DNA from 3 places in the Enterobacter sp. LM3 genome. Region 2 is predicted to be linked to each of the others. Evidence: predicted binding sites of a transcription regulator. Region 2 holds the regulator's gene; each other region holds the start of a gene.

Region 1 (6,943 bases), on a different contig from region 2:
GAATCAGCGCCTCACCCCAGCGAAAGATATCGCCAATAAAGACGTTCTTTTCGGTCAGCCCTTCGGTCGAGAGGTTCTCACCGAACGCGGGTGCAACAAACAAATCCGCCTGCTCGGGGAATTCGGCTATCCAGTGACGATAATGTTCGCGAGGATAGTGGCACAGCGCGCGCTCAGGCCCGCCGTGGATTTTCGCTTCGGCCTGCTCGTCACCCGCAAGCCCAAGGTCGGTTAACGTCAGCTCACCATCGACCTGAATTTTGGCGATGGCGCTTGGGCGGCTACCGTCGTAATCCCTGACCTTGCCTGTAAACACATTCACCGGGTAATGCATCGCGACTCCTTTATATACCCTAAATAATTCGAGTTGTAGGAAGGCGGCAAGAGAGTGAATCCCCAGGAGCTGACTCCAGTAAGTGACTGGGGTGAGCGAGCGCAGCCAACGCACCTACAACTTGAAGTATGACGGGTATACAGATACAAAAAAAGCGAGTCATCAGACTCGCTTCTCAGAGGTGGCAATGCAACCTTATTTTTTCGCGGCAAAACGCGCTGCGGCTTCGTCCCAGTTCACCACGTCCCAGAAGGCTTTGATGTAGTCCGGGCGGCGGTTCTGGAATTTCAGGTAGTAAGCGTGTTCCCACACGTCCAGACCCACGATTGGGAAACCGGATGCGCCAGAGATCGCTTCCCCCATCAACGGGGAATCCTGGTTAGCGGTAGAAACAATCGCCAGTTTGTCACCTTTCAGTACCAGCCACGCCCAGCCAGAGCCGAAACGGGTTGCAGCAGCTTTTTCGAATTCCGCTTTGAAGTTATCAACGGAACCGAAGTCGCGTTCAATAGCCGCTTTCAGGTCGCCCTGCAGGGTGGTACCGGTTTTCAGGCCTTTCCAGAAAAGACTGTGGTTAGCGTGGCCGCCAGCGTTATTACGCAGAACGGTTTTCTTGTCCGCTGGCAGCTGATCCAGTTTAGCGATCAGCTCTTCAGCAGACAGGTTAGCGAACTCTGGCAGGCTTTCCAGCGCGGCATTCGCGTTGTTTACATAGGCCTGGTGGTGTTTAGTGTGATGGATTTCCATCGTCTGCTTGTCAAAATGCGGTTCCAGTGCGTCGTAGGCATACGGCAGGGATGGCAGTGTATAACTCATAATCCTCTCCATTAATGTCGGGCGGCACAACTGTTAATGCCGCGTAAGCAGTTGGTTCATTATAGTTAATTAAATGGTATTGAAAATGATTATCAATGCCGTAATTTCTATAAGGTTATCGCGCTTTGACAAATGGATTAATTATTAAATTTATCATGCAGTTAATGCGTTATTTCGTTAATTTTGTTCCGCGACCAGCAAAGCACAGGTGTCCGGCTCCAGCGCCTTAAAGATATGCAACTGGTCGGCGGGATAGCTTATGTAATCCCCTTCTCCCAGCTCTTCCGGTGCGTCAAGCGGGCCCACTATCGCCCGCCCCTGTGTGACGATAATATGCTCAACTGAACCTGGAGAATGTGGCTGGGAAATACGGTCTGCACCCGGCTGGGTCTGCAACAGATAGATATCACGGCGGGCACCCGGTGGGCACGCTGCCAGCAAAATGGCCTCATAGTTGGCCTGCCCGGCGACCACCTTCGTTCCTTCCCCCCGGCGGATCACCTGAGTGGTTGGCTGCTGCGGCTCAAGCAAGCGGGCGAAAGGAATGTCCAGCGCCACACAAAGCGACCAGAGCGTCTCCAGGCTAGGGTTACCATTGCCGGACTCCAGCTGGGAGAGCGTTGATTTGGCGATCCCGGCACGGCGGGCAATTTCCGCCAGTGAAAGCCCGGTTCGCAGACGTTCTCGCACCAGACTGCTGGCGATCACGCAAATTGGCTGCGTCATAAAACGGCCTCTTGTTCTTTATATCGAACGAATCGTTCATCTTGTAAAACACTTCTGATGCGTTCATTATAATGGAAATACGTTCGATATGGCTAAAACTGTATGAAGCACCACCTCTCCTGCCTTAAAGGCGACACCATAAAAGCAATCATCCTTGTTTGTCTGGCGGTTGGCGTTGTCGGAATGTCCTACGGCTCGCTGGCGATGGCATACGGTTTCCCGCTCTGGGTACCGTTTGTGCTTTCCCTCACCGTGCTGGCAGGGGCTTCAGAATTTATGTTTATCGGTATTGTGGCTAGCGGTGGTAACCCGCTGGCGGCAGCGGCTGCCGGGTTACTGGTTAACGCACGCCATGTGCCGTTTGGCGTCACGGTGCGTGAGCTGGTCGGCAAACGCGGTGCGAGCCTTCTGGGATGCCACATCATGAACGACGAAAGCGTGGTGTTTGGCCTGTCGCAAAAAACGCCCGAACAGCGTAAAGCAGCCTACTGGCTGTGCGGTTTAGGCATCGCGGTCATCTGGCCGTTGGGTGCGCTACTGGGCGCAATGGTCGGCAAACTGCTGCCCGCCCCGGAAACCATCGGGCTGGATGCCGTATTCCCGGCCATTTTGCTGGCGCTGGTCGTTCCCGCGTTTAAAAACCGAACCACGCTGATCCGCGCCTGCAGCGGCGCAGTCTTGTCGCTGGCCGCCGTGCCATTTACCCCGGCGGGTTTACCGGTTCTGCTCGCTTTACTGGGCCTTGCCGCGAGGAAAAAATAATGGAAAACATAACGGTCTTTATTCTCGGTATCGCCATTTTGTCTGCGGGGACGTATCTGATGCGTCTTGGCGGGGCAAAAATCGGCAGCCGACTGGCATTGTCAGAGCGCTCCCAGGCGCTGCTTTCTGATGCAGCAACGGTATTACTGTTTTCCGTCGCGCTGGCGACAACGTTTTATGAAGGGGAACACTTTGCCGGGATGGCGCGGGTGCTGGGCGTGGCGTTTGCGGTATTCCTGGCCTGGCGCAAGATGCCGTTAATTGTGGTGATCGTTGCGGCGGCGGTGGTCACTGCGCTATTGCGTCTGGCGGGCATAAACTAAAAAAGCGCCCGGGGGCGCTCTTTCGACGGTGTGACAGGCTTATTTGTTCAGTTCAGCGGTCATGTGTACACGGTTACCGGAAAACGCCTGGGTAATTTTGTAGGACGACGCGCCCGCTTCCTGAGCCTGAGCGGCGATTTTTGCTTCTGCACCATCAATGGTAGAGGCAGTTGCCGTGACCGTCTGAGCAGCGAAAGAACCAAAAGAAGCAGACAGAGCGATTACAGCGACAAAAGTTTTGATGCTTTTCATGATATAAACCCTTTCAATTAGTTGTTTGTATAAGGCGTGTCGCCTTGATGAGATAAATACTAGACCTCATCACCGACAACTAAAAGCGGAAGGATTTGCCAAATTCATTCAAAATTACTGATCAACAATCAATCGTTGAGGATGAGTATAAATCGTCGCCCTTCCCGGTTTACAGAACCCCACCAGCGTCAGGTTGCAGCGCTCAGCCACCTCCACTGCCAGCGTCGTTGCTGCCGACACCGCAAACAGAATTTCAACGCCGCACATCGCGGATTTTTGCACCATTTCATAGCTGGCACGGCTGGATACTAATGCCGCTCCCTGCTGCCAGATTTCACTTTCACGCGCACGGCGACCAAGCAGCTTATCCAGCGCCACATGGCGACCAACGTCCTCATGCCCCCCGACAATATCCCCCGACGGCAACACCCACGCCGCCGCGTGCGTACAACCGCTCAACTGGCCGATGGGTTGAACATCATTAAGGTGCTCAAGCGCTTTATTGAGGTTCGCAAGGTTGAAGGTCTGGGTAAACGGCAGAGGCACAACAGGTTTGCCGATATCGTTGAGCTGTTCTACACCACACACTCCGCAGCCAGTACGCCCGGCCAGCGCCCGACGGCGCTCTTTCAGCCCCATAAAGCGGCGGCTGGAAAGTTCGATTTGTACTTCCAGTCCATTGCAGGCCTGAACCACGTCCATGCCGTAGATCTCCTGAGGGTGCTCAATTATCCCTTCGGAGAGGGAAAACCCAATGGCGAACAGATCGAGATCTTTCGGAGAGGCCATCATTACAACGTGGGAAATACCGTTGTAGACCAGTGCAACCGGGACTTCCTCCGCCAGAAAATCAGGCGTGGCATGGGTAATGTGGGGGGGTCTGTGTACCGGCAGTTCCACAATACCAGCGGGTAGTGGCGACGAGTGGGGAGCACGATTTTGTTTAGACACAACGGTATTCCTGAACAACCACGGAGGTGAGCCTGCTATTGCATCACAAAGTGCAGGCCTTACGCATAGTATGGATCAACTTTTAAGCGCCCATCCCCATCAAGTTTACCTACTCATTTGGGAGAGGTGCAACGAAGACCATGATACACCCCTTTAACATGCAGGGTTAATAACGTGACTAATATCACATTTTATAATCAGCAGGGTGATAATACGTTCACTTTGTATTAACGCCATTGGAACAGGCTTACCGACATTGTGGTATTCTGATGATATCCCTCGTGGGATTGAGGGATTAGAACAAATTTTCTTCTTTGTGGTTGAAAAAACAACCGTGAAGTTAAAACTACATATGTAAGCAATGTCGAAACAAGGAGTGACCCATGCAGGTCAGCAGAAGGCAGTTCTTTAAGATCTGCGCTGGCGGTATGGCAGGCACCACGGCAGCGGCGCTGGGCTTTGCCCCCGGCGTAGCGCTGGCGGAGACGCGGCAGTACAAACTGCTGCGCACCCGCGAAACCCGTAATACCTGTACATACTGCTCTGTCGGTTGCGGGCTGTTGATGTATAGCCTCGGCGACGGTGCGAAAAACGCCAAAGCGTCTATCTTCCACATCGAAGGTGACCCGGATCATCCGGTCAATCGCGGGGCGTTATGCCCGAAAGGGGCCGGTCTGGTGGACTTTATTCACTCAGAAAGCCGCCTGAAATTCCCTGAATACCGCGCCCCAGGTTCCGACAAATGGCAGCAAATCAGCTGGGATGATGCATTTGACCGCATCGCAAAACTGATTAAAGAAGACCGCGATGCCAACTTTATTGCCCAGAACGCCAATGGCGTCACGGTCAACCGCTGGCTCTCCACCGGGATGCTGTGTGCTTCCGCTTCCAGTAACGAAACCGGCTACTTAACCCAGAAATTTACGCGTGCACTCGGTATGCTCGCAGTCGACAACCAGGCGCGTGTCTGACACGGACCAACGGTAGCAAGTCTTGCTCCAACATTTGGTCGCGGTGCGATGACCAACCACTGGGTCGACATCAAGAACGCCAACCTTATTGTGGTGATGGGCGGTAACGCCGCTGAAGCGCACCCTGTCGGGTTCCGCTGGGCGATGGAAGCCAAAATCCACAACGGTGCGAAACTGATTGTGATCGATCCCCGCTTTACGCGTACTGCGTCAGTGGCGGATTTCTACACCCCTATTCGTTCAGGTACTGACATCACTTTCCTGTCAGGCGTATTGCTGTACCTGATGACCAACGAAAAATATAACCGCGAATACACTGAGGCGTATACCAACGCCAGCCTGATCGTGCGTGAGGATTATCACTTCGAAGATGGCCTGTTCAGCGGTTATGATGCCGAAAAACGCAAGTACGACAAAACCAGCTGGAACTACGAGCTGGATGAAAACGGCTTTGCGAAACGCGACACCACCCTGCAACACCCGCGTTGTGTATGGAACCTGCTGAAAGAGCACGTTTCACGCTATACACCGGACGTTGTCGAAAACATCTGTGGTACGCCGAAGGCTGACTTCCTGAAAGTGTGTGAGCTTATCGCCGAAACCAGTGCGAAAGATAAAACCGCATCGTTCCTGTACGCCCTCGGCTGGACACAGCACTCTATCGGTGCGCAGAACATCCGTACGATGGCGATGGTTCAGCTGCTGCTCGGCAACATGGGCATGGCAGGCGGCGGCGTAAATGCCCTGCGCGGTCACTCCAATATTCAGGGTCTGACTGACCTCGGCCTGCTGTCACAAAGCCTGACCGGCTACATGACGCTGCCAAACGAAAAACAGACTGATCTGCAAACCTACCTGACAGCCAGCACGCCAAAACCGCTGCTCCAGGGCCAGGTGAACTACTGGGGCAACTATCCGAAGTTCTTCGTCTCCATGATGAAGGCATTCTTCGGTGACAAAGCGACAGCTGAAAACAGCTGGGGCTACGACTGGCTGCCGAAGTGGGACAAAGGTTACGACGTTCTTCAGTACTTCGAGATGATGCACCAGGGCAAGGTCAACGGCTATCTGTGCCAGGGCTTTAACCCGGTGGCGTCATTCCCGAACAAGAACAAGGTTGTGGCCTCTCTGTCAAAACTGAAGTTCCTGGTAACGATTGACCCACTCAATACCGAAACCTCGACCTTCTGGCAGAACCACGGTGAATCGAACGATGTCGACCCATCGAAGATTCAGACCGAAGTGTTCCGCCTGCCATCCACCTGCTTCGCGGAAGAGAACGGTTCTATCGTCAACTCCGGCCGCTGGCTGCAGTGGCACTGGAAAGGTGCGGACGCCCCGGGCATTGCCATGAACGACGGCGAGATCCTGGCCGGCATCTTCCTGCGCCTGCGTAAGATGTACGCGGCAGAAGGCGGTGCGAACCCTGAACCGGTTCTGAACATGACCTGGAACTACTCGACACCGGAAAACCCATCACCGGAAGAAGTGGCGATGGAGAGCAACGGTAAGGCACTGGCGGATGTTATCGACCCGGCCACCGGTGCAGTCCTGGCGAAGAAAGGCGAACAGCTCAGCACCTTCGCGCACCTGCGTGATGACGGTACTACCTCCAGCGGCTGCTGGATCTTTGCCGGTAGCTGGACGCCGAAAGGTAACCAGATGGCCAACCGCGATAACGCCGACCCGTCGGGCCTTGGTAATACGCTGGGCTGGGCATGGGCGTGGCCGCTGAACCGTCGCATTCTCTATAACCGTGCCTCCGCAGATCCGCAGGGTAACCCGTGGGATCCGAAGCGTCAGCTTCT
Region 2 (6,943 bases):
GGCGTAGCAGTGAAACCAACGGAAAAAACCGTGGTGTCTCCGGCTGCCGGAACCATCGTGAAAATCTTCAACACCAACCACGCGTTCTGTCTTGAGACTGAAAAAGGTGCGGAGATCGTTGTCCATATGGGTATCGATACTGTTGCGCTGAACGGTCAGGGCTTTACTCGCCTGGTGGAAGAAGGTGCTGAAGTGGTTGCAGGTCAGCCGATTCTGGAAATGGATCTGGACTTCCTGAACGCCAATGCGCGCTCCATGATTAGCCCGGTGGTTTGCAGCAACATCGACGACTTCAGCGGCCTGGTGATTCAGGCGAAAGGTCAGGTGGTTGCAGGTCAAACCCCACTGTATGAGATTAAAGGCAAGTAATCGCTCCTGAGTAGAGTTTGTGCCTTAAGCGGCGGGGGGATCCCTCGCCGCTTTTTTTTGCAGCAAATGCCCCCATTATTTTCTTCAGAGACGTTTTAAGGGTTGTCACTACGTCCGGCTTATAAGATCATATGCCGTTATACGTTGTTTACGCTTTGAGGAATCCACGATGAGTGAGGCTGAAGCCCGCCCGAGTAACTTTATTCGTCAGATCATCGATGAAGATCTGGCCAGTGGTAAGCACACCACAATTCATACCCGTTTCCCGCCGGAGCCGAACGGCTACCTGCATATTGGTCATGCGAAATCTATCTGCCTGAACTTTGGCATTGCGCAAGACTACCAGGGACAGTGCAACCTGCGTTTCGATGACACCAACCCAGTAAAAGAAGACATCGAATACGTTGAGTCCATCAAGAACGATGTGCAATGGCTGGGCTTCAACTGGTCGGGCGACATTTGCTACTCCTCTGACTATTTTGATCAGCTGTTTGCCTATGCGGTTGAGCTGATTAACAAAGGTCTGGCGTACGTTGACGAACTGTCTGCTGACGAAATCCGTGAATACCGTGGTTCGCTGACCGCACCGGGCAAAAATAGCCCGTTCCGCGATCGCAGTGTTGAAGAAAACCTGGCGCTGTTTGAAAAAATGCGTGCCGGTGGTTTCGAAGAAGGCAAAGCATGTCTGCGCGCCAAAATCGATATGGCGTCGCCGTTCATCGTGATGCGCGATCCGGTGCTGTACCGTATTAAGTTCGCGGAACACCACCAGACCGGTAACAAATGGTGCATCTACCCGATGTACGATTTCACCCACTGCATCAGCGATGCGCTGGAAGGCATTACTCACTCACTGTGTACGCTGGAGTTCCAGGACAACCGCCGTCTGTACGACTGGGTGCTGGATAACATCACCATTCCTGTGCATCCGCGTCAGTACGAGTTCTCTCGTCTGAATCTGGAATACACCGTGATGTCCAAGCGTAAGCTGAATCTGCTGGTGACTGACAAACACGTTGAAGGCTGGGATGACCCACGTATGCCGACCATCTCTGGTCTGCGCCGTCGTGGTTACACCTCTGCGTCTATTCGTGAGTTCTGCAAACGCATTGGCGTGACCAAACAGGACAACACCATTGAGATCGCTTCTCTGGAATCCTGCATTCGTGAAGATCTGAACGAAAACGCTCCGCGTGCAATGGCGGTTATCGACCCGGTGAAACTGGTTATCGAAAACTACCCGCAGGGCGAGGGCGAGCTGGTTTCTATGCCTAACCACCCGGGTAAGCCGGAGATGGGAAGCCGTGACGTGCCGTTCAGCGGTGAGATCTGGATAGATCGTGCTGACTTCCGCGAAGAAGCGAACAAGCAGTACAAGCGTCTGGTGCTGGGTAAAGAAGTGCGTCTGCGTAATGCTTACGTTATTAAAGCTGAGCGCGTGGAGAAAGATGCGGAAGGTAACATCACCACCATCTTCTGCTCTTATGATGCTGACACCCTGAGTAAAGATCCGGCGGATGGCCGTAAAGTGAAAGGCGTTATCCACTGGGTAAGCGCAGCACACGCGCTACCGGTCGAAATTCGCCTGTACGACCGCCTGTTCAGCGTACCTAACCCTGGTGCGGCAGATGACTTCCTGGCGGTCATCAACCCGGAATCTCTGCTGATCAAGCAGGGCTATGCTGAACCGTCCCTGAAGGCGGCTGAAGCGGGTAAAGCGTTCCAGTTCGAACGTGAAGGTTATTTCTGCCTGGACAGCCGTTACAGCACGGCTGAAAAACCGGTATTTAACCGTACCGTGGGTCTGCGTGATACCTGGGCTAAGATCGGCGAATAATATTGCTGCTCTGGTCAATGAGAGACAAACGCCGCTAATTGCGGCGTTTTTTTTATTTAACGATCATGCCATTAAGGCGTTGCTAAAATATTGCCTTCTGAAAATTGAGGTCAATGAGGTGCTACTTATTTTACTCAAAAAAAGTTTGAATATTTACGGAATATCTGAAGGCTAAAAAATAAGCGCAAATAATGGGCTTTTCCCCCTGAAAATATCTCTTTCTCCCTGTAAATCCACGCATTGATGGAAATGTTACAAATCACTACCAATTATGTGCACTTCGTCATAATCCTGACTTTTGCCCGCTGAAAAGCATTGATAATTCGCGTCGCGAAAAATAACCTAAAGGCGGTAGTTAATTCGAGGGTATTTCTAACTACCCCTGACCGACAGGTCATTTTTATTTTTCGCCGTTTTAGGCGTTTTAATTCGTCAAAGAGGAATAATCTATGCGTACGTTTAGTGGCAAACGTAGTGCGCTGGCGCTGGCTATTGCCGGTGTAACAGCAATGTCGGGCCTGGTTGTCGCACCAGAGGCTAAGGCAGCAGGTTTCGTTGATGATTCTACCCTCACGGGCGGTATTTATTACTGGCAGCGTGAACGTGACCGTAAAGACGTCACTGAAGACAAATACAAAACCAACCTTGCTCATTCCACCTGGAACGCCAACCTGGACTTCCAGTCCGGTTATGCTGCCGATATGTTCGGCCTGGATATTGCCGCATTCACTGCCATTGAAATGGCGGAAAACGGTGACAGTGGCCACCCGAACGAAATCGCATTCTCCTCCAGCAATAAAGCGTACGATGAAGACTGGTCCGGGGATAAAAGCGGTATTAGCCTGTATAAAGCAGCCGCGAAATTCAAATACGGCCCGGTATGGGCGCGTGGTGGTTATATTCAGCCAACCGGTCAAACACTGTTAGCCCCACACTGGAGCTTTATGCCAGGTACTTATCAGGGGGCGGAAGCCGGTGCCAACTTTGACTACGGTGATGCAGGTGCGTTGAGTTTCTCCTATATGTGGACCAACGAATATAAAGCACCGTGGCATATCGAAATGGACAAGTTCTACCAGAACGATAAAAAGACCAAAGTGGATTACCTCCACTCGCTGGGTGCGAAATACGACTTCAAAAACGATCTGGTTCTTGAAGCGGCCTTTGGCCAGGCGCAAGGTTATGTCGATCAATACTTTGCCAAAGCCAGCTATAAGTTTGATATCGCGGGTAGCCCGCTGAGTACCAGCTACCAGTTCTACGGTACGCGCGATAAAGTCAGTAATGGTGGCGTCAATGACATTTATGATGGCACCGCGTGGCTGCAGGCGCTGACCTTCGGCTACAAAGTGGGTCAGGTTGATTTGCGTCTGGAAGGGACATGGGTGAAGGCGGAAGGGCAGCAGGGCTACTTCCTGCAGCGTATGACCCCAACCTACGCCTCCTCCAACGGTCGTCTGGATATCTGGTGGGATAACCGTTCAGACTTCAACGCCGACGGTGAAAAAGCGGTGTTCTTCGGCGCGATGTATGATCTGAAAAACTGGAACCTGCCGGGTTGGGCTGTGGGGGCATCTTACGCTTACGCCTGGGATGCGAAACCTGCCGATATGGCAACACCTGACGCATACTACGATCCAAACTACCGTCTGAAAGAGTCCTCTTACAGCCTGGATGCCATGTACACCCTGCAGGATGGCCGTGCAAAAGGAACAATGTTCAAGCTGCACTTCACCCAGTATGACAACCACTCTGATATCCCAAGCTACGCGGGCGGTTACGGCAACATCTTCCAGGATGAGCGTGACGTGAAGTTCATGGTTATTGCCCCATTCACAATCTTCTGATGAACACCCCGGTGGGCTAAGCCCGCCGGGATGGAGACTGCACATGATGAAAAAAATCGTAATCGTCGCGTTGCTGGCATCGGGGTTGGTGGCTTGTGCACAGCCTCAGGCACCGAAAGAGGACTCGCGTCTGAAAGAGGCATACAGCGCCTGTATTAATACGGCGGAAGGTTCGCCGGAGAAAATTGAAGCCTGTCAGAGCGTGCTGAATGTACTGAAGAAAGAGAAAGCACATGAGCAATTCGCGACGCAGGAGAATGTCCGCGTGATGGATTACCAGGCCTGTATTCAGGCGCGTAAGACCGGTAACGATCAGGAAGTGGCGAAGCGTTGCGATCAGATCTGGAAAGAAATTCGCAGTAATAACAGTAAATAATCAGCTGTCTTGACGCCCGGTAGCACTGCGCTTACCGGGCTTTTTTTATGCCAGATTACAGGCAAAAAAAAGCCAACCTTTCGGCTGGCTCAGAGTATGAAAGCAGACTTATTTTGCGTCGTGCGCGTGCTCGTCTTCGCGGCAATCACCTTCCGCACAGTGGCCGTACAGGTACAGGCTGTGGTTGGTCAGGCGGATGCCATGACGGGCGGCAATTTCACGCTGGCGCGCTTCGATGGAATCATCGCTAAATTCAATGACCTTACCGCAATCAAGGCAGATCAGGTGATCGTGGTGCTGCTGTTGGGTCAGTTCGAAAACAGATTTACCGCCTTCGAAATTATGACGGGTCACAATACCCGCGTCATCAAACTGGTTCAGTACACGATAAACAGTGGCCAGCCCAATCTCTTCGCCCATGTCGATAAGACGCTTGTAAAGGTCTTCCGCGCTGACATGGTGGTTGTCTGGCCCCTGAAGCACTTCAAGGATTTTTAATCGAGGAAGCGTTACTTTCAGGCCAGCCTTCTTTAATGCGGTATTGTTGTCAGTCATGCGGAATCTGTCCTGTTGCTAAACGATTCACTTCTATAAAGGAAGTGACAGAAAATGCACTTGGGATAATGCGTCTCATTATAGAACTGCCATGCCTAAATGAAAACTGCAAGTCTCAAGCAAAGTATGCTTATAAAAACGTGGTATCACCAACAAACTTGTTCGATGGCTTCCACTTTTTGTCAGGGGAATATTGTACAGATTTGAACGAAAAAGTTAAAAGTTTGTAGCAATTAATTTAATCGGTTTTACCCGATTGGCGGGCGCAACCGGAGTTGCGCCACGTCAGAACTCAGGCGTTAAGAATGTCGTCCAGGTTCAGTTCTTCGCGGATCTGCTTAACCCATTTATCAACACGCTCAGCAGTCAGTTCCGGCTGACGATCTTCGTCGATAGCCAGGCCGACGAAGTGATCGTCGTCCGCCAGACCTTTAGAGGCTTCGAAGTGGTAGCCCGCTGTTGGCCAGTGACCCACGATTACCGCGCCGTGCGGCTCGATGATGTCGCGGATGGTGCCCAGCGCGTCGCAGAAATATTCTGCGTAATCTTCCTGATCGCCGCAGCCGAACAGTGCAACCAGCTTGCCGTTGAAGTCGACTTCTTCCAGTGTCGGGAAGAAATCATCCCAGTCACACTGCGCTTCACCATAGTACCAGGTCGGGATACCCAGCAGCAGAATGTCATAACCTTCGAGATCTTCTTTGCTGCTCTTGGCGATGTCATGCACATCGGCAACGTCTTTACCGAGCTGTTTTTGAATGTTTTTTGCGATATTTTCGGTATTGCCGGTATCACTGCCGAAGAAAATGCCGATGATTGCCATGAGTAAAATAACCTCTTGAAACTTAATGGTATGGTGGCGCAATTTGTCCACGGATAAGGGCAATAATAGCAGAACAGGCAACCCTGCGGAAACTGCTATCGCGCAGGACTGCACTCTGTGCTACATGAAAACGGTGAGAAAGGAGATTTTCAGACTTATACCTTGCCGCGCAACGTCTCAAGCTGTGTGATTAACATCTCTTCAATCAACTCACTGCGGCTGATGTTACGCGCGTCAGCCAGTTCATTCAGCGCATCGACAGCATCGGCGTTGAGCTTCAGTTCGACACGCTTAAGCCCACGATTTTTATCGCGTTTTAGCTGGTTGCGTTTATTAATACGCAGCTGTTCATCGCGCGAAAGCGGATTCGTTTTCGGTCGTCCCGGTCGACGCTCATTCGCGAACAGATCTAGTGTCGTACGGTCCGTTTGTTCTTTGGCCATGATTCTGAGACTTCGGGGGAAACAAGCCGCCCTGCTAATGCCCGGGCGATAAGCGCGCCATCATACATCACCGAAAACGGCACGCCAACGACTGGAAGCCTGCAGCCTTCCAGTCGCTGTCTTTTTAATCAATTTGCCGTATCAGAGAGATAGCGGCGGATTGCGCGTAATACGGCGTCCGGTTTTTCCGCATGAACCCAGTGTCCGGCTCCGGCAATCACATGGGCGCGTGCCTGCGGGAATTGTGCCAGCAAAGTGTCGCGGTATGCATCGGTCACGTAAGGTGAGTTACCACCACGAATAAAGAGAGTAGGGCGTTGCCAGGCCGGAACGGTTTCCCAGCCAACGATATTGTCATACTGGTCCCAGAGCGCTGGCACGTTAAAACGCCACTGGCCGTCAACAAACGACTTCAACAGGAACTGCACAACGCCTTCTTCATCAAGATGTTCACGCATCACGGTCGCCGCCTGCTGACGCGTAGAGACCCCCGCTTCTGTCACCGCATTGATGGCGGCAAATATCTCATCATGACGACGCACGTCGTAATCCACGGGCGCGATATCAATGGCGATCAGACCGTTAATTCGTTCCGGTGCAAGCGCCGTCAGGGCCATCACCGCTTTGCCACCCATTGAATGCCCGATAAACGTCGCATTCTGGAGATTATTCGCATCAAGCGTATCCCGCAGA
Region 3 (6,943 bases), on a different contig from region 2:
TCATCAGAAAACCAGCCATCGACCCCAGCGTTTCCGCCAGCGCGGCTGAGGCACCGCCGTGCAGCAGACCAAACGGCTGATGGGTACGCGCATCCACCGGCATTTCCGCCTCAAGGGTGTCATCGCCGATGCGGGTATAGACCATGCCCAGATGCGCCACCAGAGTATTCAGGCTGGTGGCATTCAGTGCTTCGAGCGATAAATGGCGCTTCCAGATCATCTACGCCCCCAGCGTGGAGCCGCCGTCCACCACAATATCCTGCAGGGTGATATGGCTGGCCGCATCTGATGCGAGGAACAGAATAGTGCTGGCGACCTCCTGCGGACGGGCAATTTTGCCCAGCGGAATGCCGAGCTTAAACTGTTCGCCAAAGCCACGAATCCGCAACTGTTCGGCATCGTCACTCTTCCACAGGGTACGCTGCATATCGGTATCGGTTGAGCCCGGCGACACCAGATTGCAACGCACGCCACTGCCCGCCAGCTCCAGCCCGACGGTCAGTGCCAGGCTTTTCAGCGCTGCCTTCGACGCACCGTAGGCGCTCATGCCGATGCGCGGCGTATGGGCGGCGTCAGACGCCACGGTCACAATTGCCCCGCCCTGCTGACGACGAAACTGGCCCATCGTCTGCTGGAACAGATTAAACGCTCCACCGACGTTGACCGCGAAGGTCTGCTGCCAGTCTTCCTGAGAGATCTGATCCGTCGCGCCCATACGCAGGATCCCGGCCGCATTCACCAGCACATCCAGACGCTCAATGGTGCTGAGCACGCGCCCGCAAACGTCGCTCACCTGAGCAGAGTCCGCCACGTCCAGCGTTTCGGTGGTAAACGGATAATCCTCCAGCCCAAACGCCAGGTCGAACCCGGTGACACGCGCGCCCGCCTCCACAAACGCCTGCGCAGTAGCGTAACCGATGCCCTTGCCCGCCCCCGTCACCCAGACGTTTTTGCCGGCGAAATCGAAACCCGCCATCATTTCACCTCACGAGAGAGCAGCACCCACCAGGCATCAATCGTCGGGTTTTTCGCCAGCATCACGAAGTCGATATCGCCGTATACTTTGCGCCAGCGCGCCGCCAGCGCCATCATGCGCACCGAGTCCAGACCGTAGTCGATCAGGTTTTCGTCATTCATCGGCTCGTCGGACTCATCCAGCAACGGCAACACCAGCTCACGTAGCGCCTCTTTTGAGGCAGGAACAGAAGGCAGCAGTTCATCAGTCATCACCACGCGGCCAGAACGTCCTGCCACATAGTTGAGCGACATCAGATGCTCATCGCGGGTAAAATCCGCCAGCGCATCGGCGATGAAGAACGGTTTAATGTCGCGCATAAACGCGTCGGTGGCGGTGGTCATGCAGCCGATGTGGGCATAAACGCCGGTGATCAGCAGCTGATTACGCCCGGTCTCTTTGAGCATGAGTTCCAGCGGCGAACGGTGGAACGCACTGTAACGCCACTTCACCAGCACGGTGTCGGCTTCGTCCGGCGTCAGCTCCGCCACAATGCGTTGCTGCTCGGGCGAACGGGTCAGACCCGGTCCCCACATGTCGTTCAACAGGGCGCGATCGTCATCGCTCTGCTCTTTCGGCTGCGCGGTGTAGTAGACCGGAATGTTGTGCACTTTGCAGTAGTCACGCAGTCTGGCGATGTTTGCCACCACCTGCGCCATCATCGGGCTGTTTTCGCCCCAGAAGTTCAGGAAATACTCCTGCATATCGTGGATCAACAGCGCCGCGCGCTCCGGCTCAAACGCCCAGTTCACTTTGTTGGTCGGCAGGTCTGCGACGGTTGGCAGTGCGTAAGCGGTTAATTTTGGGATAGCCATATTCTGTTCCTTAGCCCTGGGTGCGTTCCGCAAGCCGCAGGCGCAACTGTTTCTTATCAACTTTACCGACCGGCGTTAACGGGAGTGCATCCACGCTTTCCACGCGATCCGGTAGCTTAAATTCCGCAACGCCCTGTTCCCGCAGGAAGCGACGCACTTCGACCGCGCGCAGCGGCTGTTTCACCACCAGATACGCGCAACTTTTCTCACCCAGCAGGCTGTCTTCCATGCTCACCAGCGCGGCGTGGATCACCGCCTCGTGGCGCAGCAGCAGGTTTTCGATCTCTTCAGCGGCAATCTTTTCGCCACCCCGGTTGATCTGATCTTTCTCGCGACCCTGCACGGTGATATAGCCCTGCTCGTCAATAGCGATCAGATCGCCGGAGCAGTAAAAACCGTTGGCATCAAAGGCGCTGGCGTTGTGTTCCGGGCTGTTGAAATAACCCCGGAAGGTGTACGGCCCGCGGGTCATCAGACGCCCGACTTCGCCGCGTGGCAGCGGGTTACCGTGCTCATCGGCCACCCACACTTCATCATCAGGACACATCGGACGGCCCTGAGTGTTGATAATGCGTTCCGGCGTATCGTCGAGCGCGGTGTAGTTCACCAGCCCTTCCGCCATACCAAACACCTGCTGCAACTGGCAGCCCATCTCCACCGGAATACGCACGGCAAGCGTGGCGGAAAGACGCGCACCACCCACCTGCAGCAACTTCAGCGACTGAAGCCGGGCGTTACCCGCCCCTTCGGCAATCGCCTGTAGCCACAGGCTGACCGCAGGCGGCACCAGCGAGGTGACGTTGATCTGGTGCTGTTCAATCAGCGGGAAACAGAGCGTGGCGCTCGGATCATTCGCCAGCACCACGCAGCCGCCTGCGGTAAAGACGCCCAGCGAACCCGGCGAACTCATGGCGTAGTTGTGCGCCGCAGGCAGCGCATTCAGGTAACGGGTATCCGCGGTAATGCCGCAAATTTCGTTGCTGCGACGAATGCTGTAGTCGTAGTCGTTATGCGTGCGTGGGATCAGCTTCGGCGTGCCGGTACTGCCGCCGGAGAGCTGGAAAAATGCCACTTCATCGGCTGGGGTTGGGTTGGGAATGAAACGATCCGCCGGGCGCGCAATCGCGGCTTCCAGGGCATGATCCCCCTTATCACCGCGCAGTAGCACGACGCGCACTGAGCGGTATTCATCGGTAAAGGTATTGAGGAAGCTATCGCCCGTAAACAATGCATGCTCGCGATCGGCAATCAGCAGTGCTGGTTTGATCTGCGCGGCATAGGCGTTCAGTTCGTTACGCTGATGACTAAAGAGCGCATTGACCGGAGCCACGCCCACCTGTAGCAGCGCGAAGAAAGTGATGTAGAACTCGGCCACGTTGCCAAGCTGCACCAGCGCCGTCTCGCCGCGCTGCAGACCCTGTGCCTGTAACATTGACGCCAGGTTGTTCACTGCCTGGTTGAATTCGCGCCAGGTAAAGCGGCGGTCGCCGTCAATGATAGCGACCGTGTCGCTGTCTGCGCGATCGGTCAGGATGTGAGTTAATGGCCGATCCTGCCAGTAGCCTTTTTCACGGTAGCGCCGGGCAAAATCCTCAGGCCAGCGGGTAAAGGGAATGGTCATGAGTGCTCCTTAATGCAAACCAAAAACATTCAGCATGGTGGAGAGCTTCACGCCGGTTTCTCGCCACTCCCCCACCGGAGAGGACGCTGGCACAATACCCGCGCCCGCAAACAGGCGAACGGACTTCTCATGCAAACGCGCGCAGCGGATGGTCACCACCCACTCGCCATTACCTTCGCTGTCGCACCAGCCGACGATGCCGCCAAACAGTTCACGGTCAAACGGTTCCAGTTCGGCAATCAGCTGTTTTGCTGCCTGGTGAGGGAAACCGCTCAACGCAGGGGTCGGGTGCAGCAGACAGGCCAGCGTCAGCGCGTTTTCGTTTTCCCGCGCATCCCCTTCCACCGGTGTTGCCAGATGCCACAACGTCGGCGTGGTGATGAGCTGCGGTGAAGCTGGCATGCTCAGATGATGGCTGCGCGGCTCCAGAATGGCTTTCATCGCCTGCGTGACCAGGTCATGCTCGTGACGGTCTTTTTCTGACGCCAGCAGCTTGTTGCCCGCTTCGCGATCCAGCATGTCATCCGGCTGACGGCGTGCGGAGCCTGCCAGTGGCAGCGAGCTAAAGCGCGCGCCCTCTTTGCGCAACAGTAGCTCCGGGCTTGCACCGAGCAACACACCGCCATCTTCCAGCGGCACGTGGAAATTAAAGCTGGCCGGGTTCTGCGCAATCAGCCGTTCCAGCAAGGCGCTGCTATCAATCTTCTCGTCAGTCGCAATCTCAATCAGGCGCGACAACACCACTTTGTTCACCTGCGGCGTGGCGGTAAGCGCCGCCGCACGTGCCACCATCTCTTCGAAAACCAACTGCGGAGGGATCTCAGCCCGTGTTGCCACATTCAGCGCCTGCGCGCCGGAGAAATAGCGGGCGGACTGCTGACGCGCCGGGCGAGAGAATGTCTGCCAGCTTTGCGGAATAAACAGTGACGACGGTTTGCGGGTATCGAATGGAATAGCGCCCACCATGACAGGATGGGCAATGCCGCTGGCTTTCGCGTTCCGGAAAGCCTGGGCTAATTTTTGCTGGAAATTGCCAGCCGGATCGTCGCCGCCAACGGCGGATTCGGAGAAACGGGCAAAACAACCTGACGTGGTAAAACTGCGATAAGGCGACATAAAGAAAAAGCTGTCTGATTGCAGCGTGGTCGCGGTGTGCTGAACTTCCTCAGCCAGGGACGTATCCATATCATCCTCCTGAAATGATAAAGGCAGTAATAATGATTATCATTTATATTTTCGATGGCTAACCTAATCGCAGAGTGTCCTGGTGTCAACCACAGAGAGAACAACTTGTGCGACTATCGCTTGCATCCCTTCGCTGCAATCGTGAAAATGAGAATCATTAACTTCATAAAAAACAGGATGCCGCTTTGTGAAACTGCCCGCTATTTGTCGTAATGCCCTGCTTTTAACCGGACTTTTTGTTTTAGGACTAACCTCAGCGACCGCCGCCGACTGGCCTCGTCAGGTGACTGACAGCCACGGTACGCACACCATGAAAAGCAAACCGCTGCGCATTGTCTCCACCAGCGTGACCTTAACCGGCTCCCTGCTGGCAATCGATGCCCCCGTCATCGCCAGCGGAGCCACAACGCCAAATAACCGCGTGGCGGATGCACAGGGCTTCCTGCGCCAGTGGGGTGATATTGCGAAACAGCGCAAGCTTGCACGGCTGTATATTGGTGAGCCGAGCGCCGAGGCCGTCGCTGCCCGGATGCCGGACCTGATTTTAATCAGCGCCACCGGCGGAGATTCCGCACTGGCGCTGTACGATCAGCTTTCCGCCATCGCACCTGTTCTGGTTATCAATTACGACGACAAAAGCTGGCAGGCACTGTTAACACAGCTGGGTACAATTACCGGCCAGGAAAAACAGGCCGCAGAACGCATTGCGGAATTTGATAAGCAACTCGCCCGGGTGAAGCAGCAAATGACGCTGCCACCGCAGCCGGTCAACGCCATTGTCTACACCGCCGCCGCGCACAGCGCCAACCTGTGGACGACGGAATCTGCACAGGGTCAGTTGCTCCACCAGCTGGGCTTTACGCTGGCTGAGCTGCCCGCCGGGTTACATACCTCCAAAAGCCAGGGCCAACGCCACGACATCATCCAGTTGGGTGGCGAAAACCTGGCGACGGGTCTGAACGGTGAAGGGTTGTTCCTGTTTGCCGGTGACCAAAAGGATGTGGACGCAATTTACGCCAACCCGCTGCTGGCACACCTGCCTGCGGTGCAGAACAAGCGCGTCTGGGCATTGGGAACGGAGACATTCCGCCTGGATTATTACAGCGCGATGCGGGTATTAGACAGACTGGATTCGTTGTTTAAGTAGGGCATTAACCCGTCCTCTCCCTGTGGGAGAGGACGGGAATGAAGGCATCAGGCCGCACTGTCGTTCAACACAACTTCCTGCCTGAACCGTCGCAGCTCCGCCAACACCAGCAACAAAATCCCCCCGACAACCGCCAGCGCAAACCCACTGCTGCTCGCTGACGCCACCGGCGTCATCATCGCGCCCAGCCCGCCGAGGATCGCCGCGCCGATGGCATCACCCGTCACGTTCTGCGCCGTCCACAGACCGTTAATGCGCCCCAGCATCCCTTCCGGCGTCTGGGTCTGGATCAGGGTGTATTGCAACAATGAACTGATCGCACTCAGCCAGCCAAAGATTGCCAGGCAGAGCACGCCCAGCGCCCACACCGGCATCAGGCTGAAGAAGCCAATAGCGATAAACGAGGCCAGCGTCGCCACCAGCATAATCAACCCCGGACGCGCACTCTGTGCCAGCTTACCGCTGGTGAGCGCGCCGCACGCCGCGCCAAGTGGGATTGCCGCATATAACACGCCAATCTGCGGGGCGCTCATCTGCCACTCACCCGCCAGCGCCGGATAGAGCACGCGCACGGCGCTCGCCATCGTCAGCAAACCACCCAGCAACGCAATGCCGCCAATCAGCGGGTTGCTGAACAGAAAACGGATCGCCGCCATCAGTGATTTCAGCGGATGTTCGCGCTGTTGCGGCGGTGGTGGCAGAAGCGGTAAGCGCAGCAACGTGAGCGTGGTGATAAAGGTTCCCGCCGCCGCCAGCCCGTAGTTCCACGCCACGTCGCCGGTTGCCAGCAATAAACCACCGACCATCGGTGAAATCACCGATCCCAGGCGCACGGTGAGCATCGTAATCGCTCCCGCCTGCATCAGGTTTTCACGCCCCACCAGCGCAGGCGTAGCCGCCAGCAGCGCCGTCACGCCTAACGATGCGAAAAAGCCATCCCACAACCCCAGGGCATAAATCGCCATTAATGATGGCTCCGGCAACATGGCGTTCAGACACAACCCGACAAACCCCACGCCGCAGGTACCCCGCGCCAGCAGGATGAGTTTTTTACGTTCGTACCTGTCCGCCAGCACGCCGCCAATCATCAGACCGATAAACATCGCCCCACCCGTTAACGTAACGGATAACCCCACCAGCCAGCTGGAGTGAGTCAGGGT

What was found. Region 2 encodes Fur, which represses iron uptake genes when iron is present. Its sites were predicted from a motif close to ATAATAATGAGAACNACTATCAA; they were not measured.
Region 1: the regulator Fur is predicted to act here: its motif matches at 1,224-1,246, upstream of sodA (superoxide dismutase [Mn]).
Region 3: the regulator Fur is predicted to act here: its motif matches at 4,663-4,685, upstream of fepB (Fe2+-enterobactin ABC transporter substrate-binding protein).

What each region holds. Positions count from the first base shown of each region.
Region 1 covers NZ_JBJURN010000014.1:75,326-82,268, forward strand. The annotation lists gene yiiM (6-hydroxyaminopurine reductase) at 1-334, opposite strand, end outside; gene sodA (superoxide dismutase [Mn]) at 530-1,150, opposite strand; gene ACJ9N4_RS15265 (helix-turn-helix domain-containing protein) at 1,328-1,876, opposite strand; gene ACJ9N4_RS15270 (AzlC family ABC transporter permease) at 1,979-2,638, shown strand; gene ACJ9N4_RS15275 (AzlD domain-containing protein) at 2,638-2,961, shown strand; gene ACJ9N4_RS15280 (DUF1471 domain-containing protein) at 3,001-3,213, opposite strand; gene fdhD (formate dehydrogenase accessory sulfurtransferase FdhD) at 3,328-4,164, opposite strand; gene fdnG (formate dehydrogenase-N subunit alpha) at 4,548-6,943, shown strand, end outside.
Region 2 covers NZ_JBJURN010000001.1:423,627-430,569, reverse strand. The annotation lists gene nagE (N-acetylglucosamine-specific PTS transporter subunit IIBC) at 1-369, shown strand, start outside; gene glnS (glutamine--tRNA ligase) at 539-2,206, shown strand; gene chiP (chitoporin ChiP) at 2,656-4,053, shown strand; gene chiQ (ChiQ/YbfN family lipoprotein) at 4,100-4,429, shown strand; gene fur (ferric iron uptake transcriptional regulator) at 4,538-4,984, opposite strand; gene fldA (flavodoxin FldA) at 5,277-5,807, opposite strand; gene ybfE (LexA regulated protein) at 5,963-6,250, opposite strand; gene ybfF (esterase) at 6,379-6,943, opposite strand, start outside.
Region 3 covers NZ_JBJURN010000011.1:76,357-83,299, reverse strand. The annotation lists gene entH (proofreading thioesterase EntH) at 1-220, opposite strand, end outside; gene entA (2,3-dihydro-2,3-dihydroxybenzoate dehydrogenase EntA) at 221-976, opposite strand; gene ACJ9N4_RS13470 (isochorismatase family protein) at 976-1,830, opposite strand; gene entE ((2,3-dihydroxybenzoyl)adenylate synthase EntE) at 1,841-3,451, opposite strand; gene entC (isochorismate synthase EntC) at 3,461-4,636, opposite strand; gene fepB (Fe2+-enterobactin ABC transporter substrate-binding protein) at 4,824-5,783, shown strand; gene entS (enterobactin transporter EntS) at 5,831-6,943, opposite strand, start outside.